One region of the Erwinia rhapontici genome, then DNA from elsewhere that is predicted to be linked to it. Evidence: predicted binding sites of a transcription regulator. Region 1 holds the regulator's gene; each other region holds the start of a gene.
What was found. The regulator LexA, encoded in region 1, represses DNA repair genes until DNA is damaged. The targets are predictions, from matches to a motif close to TNCTGTATGTACATACAGNA.

Region 1 (3,284 bases):
TATGCGGCGGCACCAGACCCTGGTGATACAGCACATAGGAGAGCAGCAGGTAGTCCATATGGCTGCGATGGCAGGGCACGTAGACAATTTCATGTCCGTCCTGTGCCAGCTGGCGCACGCGCTCACCGCCGTTAACGTTAATCCCCTGATACAGCTTGCTCCAGGTCCAACCCATGATACGGTCGGTCAGACGAATCGCTTCGTAAGAGAAGTCAGCTGCGATCTCTTCCATCAGCTCAACGGCATTCTGCTGGGCTTTTTCATGGGAGATTTTTTTGCTGCGTGCTTCGTCTTCAACCGCTTTAGCGATCGCTTTAGACTGCAACAGCTTGTTGAACAAGTCCTGGCGCACAGGCAGACGCGGCCCCACAGCCGCTAAACGCTGGCGGGCAAAGTGCATACGCGCCACACGGGCCAGCTTCTGCGCGATGATTTTATCTGTACCGTGCTCGGTGGCCATATGGCGCAGCGATACCATCGGTGAGAAGCGCACAAAACTGTCACGTCCCAGCCAGATGACGGCAAAGAATTTCTGGATACCATTCAACATGCGCAGATGCGGCTGTTCGTCACCCTGTACCTCACGGCCCGGCGCACGACCAAACATCACTGATACCGGCACCATTTGCACATCCAGATCGGGATGATTGCGGTGCAGATCGAGATAATCGTGGAACAGCTTGACCGACTCAAGATTCGGAACAAAGTACGGGAACAAGCGCGGGCCATCATGAATAAACACATGGCGTGGCAATACCGTACCGTCGATCTCCAGAAGTTCCAGAGGATCGGGCAGGTCTTGTTTGCGACACTGCTCACGCAGTGCAAGGAGATCGGCCTTTGAATCATAAGGCAGCACATACATAATAGGGCGCGACGTATCAAGCCCGAGTTCGGCAACCGGCTCAGCCGGAATTGCTTTACTTTTTACCAGTAGTTTTACTGGAAGATTCAATAAGTTATAATATAATTTACGCCAACCTGACATAGACAACATGAAGCCTCTTGTTAGCAAAGCGCCGCAAGCATACCAGAAAGCGCCAACAGAATCTGTGGTGTTAAAAAACCTGTAGTTCCACTCATTGACGTTAAACTTCTCAAAGGGTTCCCTGATTATGGCAAATAATGTCACCGGACTGACGCGAATCATAAAAGCAGCCGGGTATTCGTGGAAAGGCATCCGCAGCGCGTGGCAGCATGAAGCCGCTTTTCGTCAGGAAGCCGTCGCGGCGATCATTGCGATTATCATTGCCTGCTGGCTGGACGTAGATGCCATTACCCGTGTGCTGCTGATTGGCTCGGTCATGCTGGTCATCATTGTCGAAATACTCAACAGTGCCATCGAAGCGGTCGTCGACCGTATCGGCAGTGAAATACACCCCCTTGCAGGCCGGGCCAAAGATATGGGTTCTGCGGCCGTGCTGTTGACTATCTTGCTGGCAATTTTTGTTTGGATCATGCTGTTAGTGCCACATTTGCGATGAGTTTTCCAAAAATCGCCACAAACTGCATTTCGCCCAACTTTAGGTTTTCAATGTCTAAATACCTGTATATACTCACAGTCGACTGTATAAACAACCAGGGGGCGGAATGAAAGCACTAACGGCGAGGCAGCAGCAGGTTTATGACCTGATTCGCGACCACATTAATCAAACTGGTATGCCGCCGACGCGCGCAGAGATCGCTGCGCAACTTGGTTTCCGTTCCCCGAATGCGGCTGAAGAACACCTGAAGGCCTTAGCCCGTAAAGGCGTGATTGAGATCGTTTCTGGTGCTTCCCGCGGTATTCGCCTGATGATGGAAGAAGAAGACGGTCTTCCACTGATTGGCCGGGTTGCCGCCGGTGAGCCACTGTTGGCAGAGCAGCACATTGAAGGGCACTACAAAGTTGACCCTGACCTGTTCAAGCCTGGCGCTGATTTTCTGTTGCGCGTCAGTGGGATGTCGATGAAAGACATCGGTATTATGGACGGCGATCTGTTAGCGGTACATAAAACTGAAGATGTGCGTAATGGGCAGGTTGTGGTTGCGCGCATTGATGACGAAGTGACAGTGAAACGCCTGAAAAGGCAGGGTAATACGGTGCAACTTTTACCAGAAAACCCGGACTTCAAACCTATCATTGTCGACCTGCGTCAGCAAACGCTGACTATTGAAGGTCTTGCTGTCGGCGTTATTCGCAACGGCAACTGGCTGTAATCGTTACTCCCCGCTAAATCCTGCGCGCTGCTTCTGTGGCGCGTATTATCATCTGTAATCGCTTTAGCTCTGATGGGTTCTGATGAAACTGCTCACCTCTGCGGATAAAAGCCTCTGGCGGCTGGCGCTGCCGATGATCCTTTCTAATATTACCGTGCCACTGCTTGGTCTGGTCGATACCGCCGTGATCGGCCATCTTGATAGCCCGACGTATCTTGGTGGGGTGGCGATCGGCACGACCGTAACCAGCTTCCTGTTTATGCTGCTACTGTTTCTACGCATGAGCACCACCGGGCTGACTGCCCAGGCATTTGGAGCCAGTGATAAATCCGCACTGGCACGTGCATTGATGCAGCCGCTGCTGCTCGCTCTGCTGGCCGGCCTGCTGTTTATCCTGCTAAAAACACCCATCACTCACTTTGCTCTGGGCCTGACCGGTGGCAGCGAAGACGTTCTGCACCAGGCGGCACTGTTTATGCAGGTGCGCTGGCTCAGTGCTCCCGCAACGTTGGCCAATCTCGTGCTGCTTGGCTGGCTCCTTGGGGTGCAGTATGCGCGTGCCCCTGTGATCCTGCTGGTGGTGGGTAATCTGGTCAATATCCTGCTGGATCTGTGGTTTGTTATTGGCCTGAAGTGGGGTGTACAGGGCGCGGCAGCGGCTACCGCAATAGCTGAATATGTCAGTTTTATTGTTGGTCTGCTGCTGGTATGGCGGGTGATGAAACTGCGTGGTCTGTCAGTAAGGTTGATGCTGAGTGCCTGGCGCGGTGATGTGGGGCGCCTGCTGCGCTTAAATCGCGACATCATGCTGCGTTCTCTGTTGTTGCAAATCTGCTTTGCGTCGCTGACTATCTTTGGTGCCCGTCTGGGGAATGATGTGGTGGCGGTCAACGCGGTATTGCTGATGTTCCTCACCTTTACCGCCTATGCACTGGATGGCTTCGCCTATGCGGTTGAGGCCTGTTCTGGAGAAGCCTATGGCGCGCGCGACAGTAAGCAGTTACTCAGCGTCTGGCATGCTGCCTGTCGGCAGTCGTTACTAGTCGCAGCAGGGTTTTCTCTATTTTATGCCCTGTTTGGTGAGC
Region 2 (3,284 bases), 680 kb from region 1:
GCATGCTGGCAGTAAAACGCTTGCTGTAACGACGAAACTCGTTCGAGGCTTCACTCATGGCGAGCGCGAGGCGTTCGCGTTCTCGCACGGTATCGAGGGTCGATGCCGCGAAGACGTTTTCCAGTGAAGGCTGGCTAGAGTCGACCCAACCCTCCGCTACCGCAACGCCAGGCGCCGCCGCCAGCGCACGAATGCGGGTTTGACGGTACTGGCCAAACAGGGCATTAAGCTGTGACTGTGAGAGGATCGCTGCCATTTGCGTGGCCAGCGTAACCAGAAAAGACTCTTCACTTTCGTCGAACTGACGATGTTCGCGCTGCTGAACCACCAGCACGCCAAGCAACTGGCGACGGCTGATAATCGGCACGCCAAGAAAGGAACGGAAGCGCTCCTCTTTCACCGAAGGAATATATTTGAAGCTGGGGTGACTCTGCGCATCGGCGAGGTTAATGGGCTCTGCAAGCCGCCCTACTAAGCCAACGATACCTTCATCAAATGCCAGGGCAACAGTGCGCCCACGCGGCTTTTTTAGCCCACGGGTAGCCATCAGGTAATAGCAGCGACGATCGTGATCCGCGAGATAGACCGAACAGACTTCGGTTTGCATCGCCACACAGATTTCGTTAACCAGAATATCCAGCGCCTCGGTAAGCCGGGGCGCTGCCGCCACTTTCTCAACTATTTCGCGTAGCTGTGTGAGCATAATCTACGTGGCTTAACCTCTCTTCCGTCGAAAACCTGGCGCATTTCGCTGTACGGTATTCTCCTGCAGGGGCATAACCACACTGGCAAACTCTTTCATCACGCGGCGGTAAACATCGCGTTTAAAAGAGACCACCTGGCGTACCGGATACCAAAAGCTCACCCAACGCCAGCCGTCGAACTCTGGCGTGCTGCTGGTTTGCATATTGATATCCGCGTCATTGCACATCAACTGCAGAAGATACCACTTCTGTTTTTGGCCGATACAAACCGGCTTTGTGTCCCAACGCACCAAACGTTTTGGCAACTTATATCGTAACCAGTTACGGGTGGATGCAAGGATGCGGACATCCTTGCGGTTCAAACCGACTTCCTCGAAAAGTTCGCGGTACATCGCCTGCTCCGCCGTCTCCCCTGCGTTAATACCGCCCTGGGGAAACTGCCAGGAGTGCTGACCAAAACGTCTGGCCCACAACACCTGTCCCTGCCTGTTACAAATTACGATACCAACATTCGGGCGGTAGCCATCATCATCGATCACCGGACTACCTCAAACTAAAACTGGATGTTCTGATTGTTTCATACTCCTTACAGACGGTAAACCACTGCTTTTAGGGGATGTGACTGCATCCGGCTGGGATAACTTGCCCTTTTTTGCAAAGTTATAAACAGATACCCGGATAAAAATGCGATCTTATTCACGTTTTCTGTGGATAGCTTTGTGCAGAACTCTGTTAACAGGTGGGGAAAACTTTTTGACTGGCACAGAGCGACTTTTTTAAAACTAAGAATAACCCCCTATTAATCATCATCTTTTGCCGTTAACCACAGGCTTTCAACCGCTTGTCATTTGGCTGTCATCATCCGATGATCGCCAACTGGTGAAAGATCGAACGCCTTGCACGTTATCCACAGAATATGCCGATTAGTTAGGCATGAAAAAGGTAAAATAGTGGAAAAGAGCCAACGTCAAGGCTGTAAATGGAAACAGTATTATTATAAAAAGTGAGTTATCCCACTTTTCTGTGGATAACTACCCCGGTGATCCTGTTCATTGTCGGTGGCAAGCCGGGTAAAACTGTAGAGAGAGGCTTTTTTTTACGTACCTGATGCAATAAAAAAACATGATTTATCATGCTATTATTGGTGTTTTCCCCAGACCTGTCCGGGATATTTTCTCTGTGGGCAAATGACGGCTATTTTTTGAACAGATTACGGACGTGATGATGACTGGTGATCTCTACCTCGTTTCTCCGCCAGAAAATGAAGACGAACTGATGGCGCGCGCCGCCGCACTGGCCGGTTATACGCTGGGCGAACTGGCAGCGCGCATCCACCTGCCCATCCCACGCGATTTAAAACGCGACAAAGGCTGGGTTGGCCTGTTGCTGGAACGCTACCTCGGCGCCAGCGCAGGCAGTAAGCCAGAGCAGGATTTTGCCGGGATTGGCATTGAGCTGAAAACGATTCCGGTTGATGCCAGCGGCCGCCCGCTGGAAACCACGTTTGTCTGCGTGGCACCGCTGACCGGCAACAGCGGCGTCACCTGGCATAACAGCCACGTACGCCATAAGCTAACGCGGGTACTCTGGGTGCCCGTGGAGGGTGACCGCGCTATTCCACTGGAACAGCGCCATGTGGGCGCGCCCTTATTATGGAGCCCGGATGCCACAGAGGAGTTGCAGTTGCAGCGCGACTGGGAAGAACTGATGGATATGATCGTGCTGGGCCAGGTTGAGCAGATTACCGCACGTCACGGGGAGTTCCTGCAAATCCGGCCGAAAGCGGCGAACAGTAAAGCGCTGACAGAGGGAATTGGCCGTGACGGGCAGCCGATCATGACGCTGCCACGGGGTTTTTACCTGAAGAAAACCTTTACCGGCCCGCTGCTGGCCCGGCATTTTCTGCTATAAAAAACCCCTGTAAAGATTTTCCCGCTGCTGTAAACCTTAGGTATAATCGTCGTTTAGCTTTCGTTTAACTTTTATTAGAATTTAGGATGCAACATTACCATGTTTGACTGGATTGCCGATCCCAATGCCTGGTTAGCGCTCGGTACGCTAACGATCCTCGAAATTGTCCTCGGGATTGATAATATTATTTTCCTCTCGCTGGTGGTGGCAAAACTGCCTAAGCATCAACAGAATACCGCCCGCCGTATCGGTCTGGCTGGCGCCATGTTGATGCGTCTTGGCCTGCTGGCCTCGATTGCATGGGTTATCCGCCTGACGGACCCGCTGTTTACGCTGATGGATCATGCATTCTCAGCGCGCGATCTGATTCTGCTGTTTGGTGGATTATTCCTGCTGTGGAAGTCGAGCATGGAAATTCATGAAACCATTGAAGGTGGCGGCGGTGAGCACAACACCAATGTGCATTCATTTATCGGCGCTATCGTGCAGATCATGCTGCTGGATATTATCTTCAGCCTTGATTCCGTCATTACTGCCGTGGGCCTCTCCGACCATCTGGTTATTATGATGGCTGCCGTGGTGATCGCGGTACTGGTGATGATGTTTGCCGCGCGTGCTATCGGTGATTTTGTTGACAGACATCCGTCGGTGAAAATGCTGGCGCTGGCG
Region 3 (3,284 bases), 2.0 Mb from region 1:
TTTTTCACCTTATTCAGCCAATAAAAAACCCCGCCGGAGCGGGGTTTTTTTAACGAGATAACTTAAGCCTGTGGCTGAGTTACAACGTCTTTGATGCCTTTAACTTCGATTTCTACGCGACGGTCTGGCGCCAGGCAGTCGATCTGGGCGTTACGGCCTTTCACGCTGTCACAGGTGCTGCCGGTAACAGGGTTAGATTTACCCTCGCCACGTGCAGAGATCTTGTTAGCAGGGATGCCTTTAGACACGAGGTAGTCTACAACAGACTGAGCGCGTTTTTCAGACAGTTTCTGGTTGTACTGCTCTGAACCGATACGGTCAGTGTAGCCCAGAACGACAACAGAGCCGTCTTTAGGATCCAGATTGCTCAGCTGGGTATACAGCTGATCCAGAGCCTGCTGACCTTCTGGCTTCAGAGTGGCCTTGTTGAAGTTGAACAGAACGTCAGACTTCAGGGTGAAACGCTTGGTTTCAACAACTGGCGCTGGAGCCGGAGCCGGAGCAACAACTGGTGCTACTGCATCATCCTGACCGAAACGGTAGGAAACGCCAACACTCAGCATTGAGTTATCAGGACGCGCACCAACGGTACCTGCGTCACCGATGTTGTTAACCCACTGGTAATCCAGACGAGTTGCCCAGTTTTTGGTCACTGCGTATTCAACACCAACAGCAGCCAGCGGAGAAACGCCGGTGTCGTGGTCGCTGATACGAGTACCGTTAGCGTTCTGGGTGGAGTCTGCACGCCATACCATGCCGCCCAGACGAGTGTACACGTCCAGATCGTCAGCAACTGGGTAGCTTAATTTAGCTGCCAGCTGAACGCCCTGCGCTTTGAAAGCGCCGTTGACGTTGTTGCCTTTGTTAGGCATGCGGCCTAACCAGTCGTAACCCAGCTCGAAGCCCAGGTACTGGTTTGCCTGATAGCCACCAAATGCACCAGCGCCGAGCTGGCTTTCATGTGATGGGCCGTCGTTATCTTGGTAACCGTTACCGTAGTAACCTTTGTCGTGGTACTGAGACCAGCCCAGTTTAGCACCGGTGTACCAGGTGTCATCTTTAGGGGCGGCCTGCGCTACGGTAGCGAAGCCAGCCAGTGCCACTGCAATTGCGATAGCTGTCTTTTTCATTTTTGCGCCTCGTTATCATCCAAATAGGCAATGAGCTTTAAATTAGCTCTTTGATTTAATCCTTCGCCGGGTTGAGAAGCTCGATTGTGACTCTTCCAAAAAATGGAGGTTATTGAGCACCCTGGCGAGCTAAAGTCTACAACGTACCAGCAAACTTACAAGTATGATGTGACGATGGTCAGCAAAAAAACAGCGTTTCATACACATTTTTTAACATTTGAGGGTGAATTCTTTGCTCAAAAACAGGTCTGAGAACCCAGCTAAACCGTTGTCGCACCGCGTCATAACATTATTAGCCTGTTAAGAAGGGTCTGGCAGAGATAAAGTCTGAGAAAAATCTTATTTTTACTTAATGATACAAAGATGAGTGAATTCTTAATCCATTAAGCGGTCTGGCTGAGGAGTAAATGCTATTTTCTGAGCGCATAATTAACCCCAGTGCCTGCCCTGAACTTGCTGCTTCTTGCAAGCGTTGACGATCCACTTCTGATACTTCTTCATCCAGCCAGCCTAAAACCACACTGTAATTCCCTGTCTGCAAGGCTTTGATCATGGCTTCTACCGTGGTGATCGTACCGCAGTAGGGAGACTGCATGACTTTATCAAGGGGTAACCCGGAGCGCTGTAACCAGTCGCGGCTGAGCTTCTGTTGCGGTGTCAGCCATAACTGCCAGCGAGACTGCATCCCCAGCTGCTGCAACAAAGGCAGCAGCAGCAATTGAGTCATGTCAGGTTGATTCTCACTGTAAATCAGTTCGCTGATCAGGCCATTAGCACAAGTCGAGCCAAAGGACGCAGATGCGGAAGCATGCATGTTACGACTAACAGACTGAGATTTCAGGAAATGAGTACGCATAATGTCTTCGCTCACTAGGTTACTGTATGGATATACAGTATATGTGTGGTGAACAAAGATCAACCTTTAATCTGACTTCCTGACACATGTCGGCTCAGAGGCTGGTGTACTGAGAGTCTGTGTACACATGGCGAATGTATTAAGGCTTTTTTTCAGGTCTGACGGGTGTCGTTCCAGAGCTTCCTGACATTTCAAGCATTCTTGTTCTTACGGTTAAGAATTTAAACATTTGAGGTACATGGCAATCATTTATCAATGATAAGTGTCCGCACTTTGTATCGCAATTAACGATTACATCAGAAAGGAATAAAAGATAATATCGCTGCGAGTACCTATTTTCATATTCTATTTCCCGCCCTGGAAAGTAACGATACTTAACTTGTTTCTCATCGGGGGTATTAACGTTTACTCAGTCATGGTCGAGTAGGTGCTCGGGGCTTTCTGAACATTTGGTGGATGGCGATGAAAACATGAAAAATTCACCCATACATCCGCAGGATAAAAATTGTGGAATACATCCATTTTGGATCTCATTGGAACAGAATATCAGCATGTTTATTTTTCATGGTAACCCAGCCTTAACGGGCTGCAGAGGGATTCGATAGGGGGAGAATCGTGGTTTTTTTTTGATGAAGGGCCGTGAAACGCGGTTTGTACAGTATCTTCTTGCTTAACTTACTCTGTTAGCATGCCCGTTTGGTTGACCGGCTTTGTCGCGTTACTGTTATCCCGCTGGACGAAAAAATATTTAAGACTGAATTTTAACGAAGTGTGTTTTATTGAGTTTTTAACCGGATGCAGATATTGTGGTTTTTAATGCTATTTTTTCTAAGGAGAAAATGCCGTCCTTGAATGTATTCTTATGAGCGATTTTTTTCGTAACGCCTCGCAAAATTACAATGTAAACACATGAAATAAAAATTAATCGTTGAACCTGTAATGAGTATTGCCTATTTTCTAATATGTTTTACCGAGACCTTATGAGTTATTTCTTAACTAACTTGGGATGAGAATATGGATCGTTCGAAACGTAAAATTGCAGAAGCGAAACAACGACTGGCTCAGCTTGGAGAGGTGCAGTCCCGTACACAGTTTGGCGGTTATTGCCTGGCAGTGGAAAAAACTGTGTTTGCCGTGGTGGCTCAAGGAGAGCTTTATCTTCGCGCCTGTGAAGAGGTTCAATCCTATATTGTTGAGCGTAAGATGACACCGCTGAGCCTTAGTAAGCGTGGTGTGCCAGTAGAACTCAATTACTATCGTGTTGATGGTGCCTTGTGGTCTGATGGTGAACAGCTGGT

Region 2: mutH (DNA mismatch repair endonuclease MutH) is a predicted target of LexA. The motif match lies at 1,676-1,695, and genes of this name have one in related genera.
Region 3: sulA (SOS-induced cell division inhibitor SulA) is a predicted target of LexA. The motif match lies at 2,007-2,026, and genes of this name have one in related genera.

What each region holds. Positions count from the first base shown of each region.
Region 1 is NZ_CP085627.1:4,667,070-4,670,353, reverse strand. It holds gene plsB (glycerol-3-phosphate 1-O-acyltransferase PlsB) at 1-988, opposite strand, end outside; gene LJN55_RS21530 (diacylglycerol kinase) at 1,116-1,484, shown strand; gene lexA (transcriptional repressor LexA) at 1,591-2,199, shown strand; gene dinF (MATE family efflux transporter DinF) at 2,282-3,284, shown strand, end outside.
Region 2 is NZ_CP085627.1:3,983,604-3,986,887, forward strand. It holds gene ptsP (phosphoenolpyruvate--protein phosphotransferase) at 1-703, opposite strand, end outside; gene rppH (RNA pyrophosphohydrolase) at 716-1,243, opposite strand; gene mutH (DNA mismatch repair endonuclease MutH) at 1,929-2,615, shown strand; gene LJN55_RS18420 (TerC family protein) at 2,715-3,284, shown strand, end outside.
Region 3 is NZ_CP085627.1:1,630,296-1,633,579, forward strand. It holds gene ompA (porin OmpA) at 63-1,130, opposite strand; gene sulA (SOS-induced cell division inhibitor SulA) at 1,480-1,986, opposite strand; gene LJN55_RS07705 (TfoX/Sxy family DNA transformation protein) at 3,001-3,284, shown strand, end outside.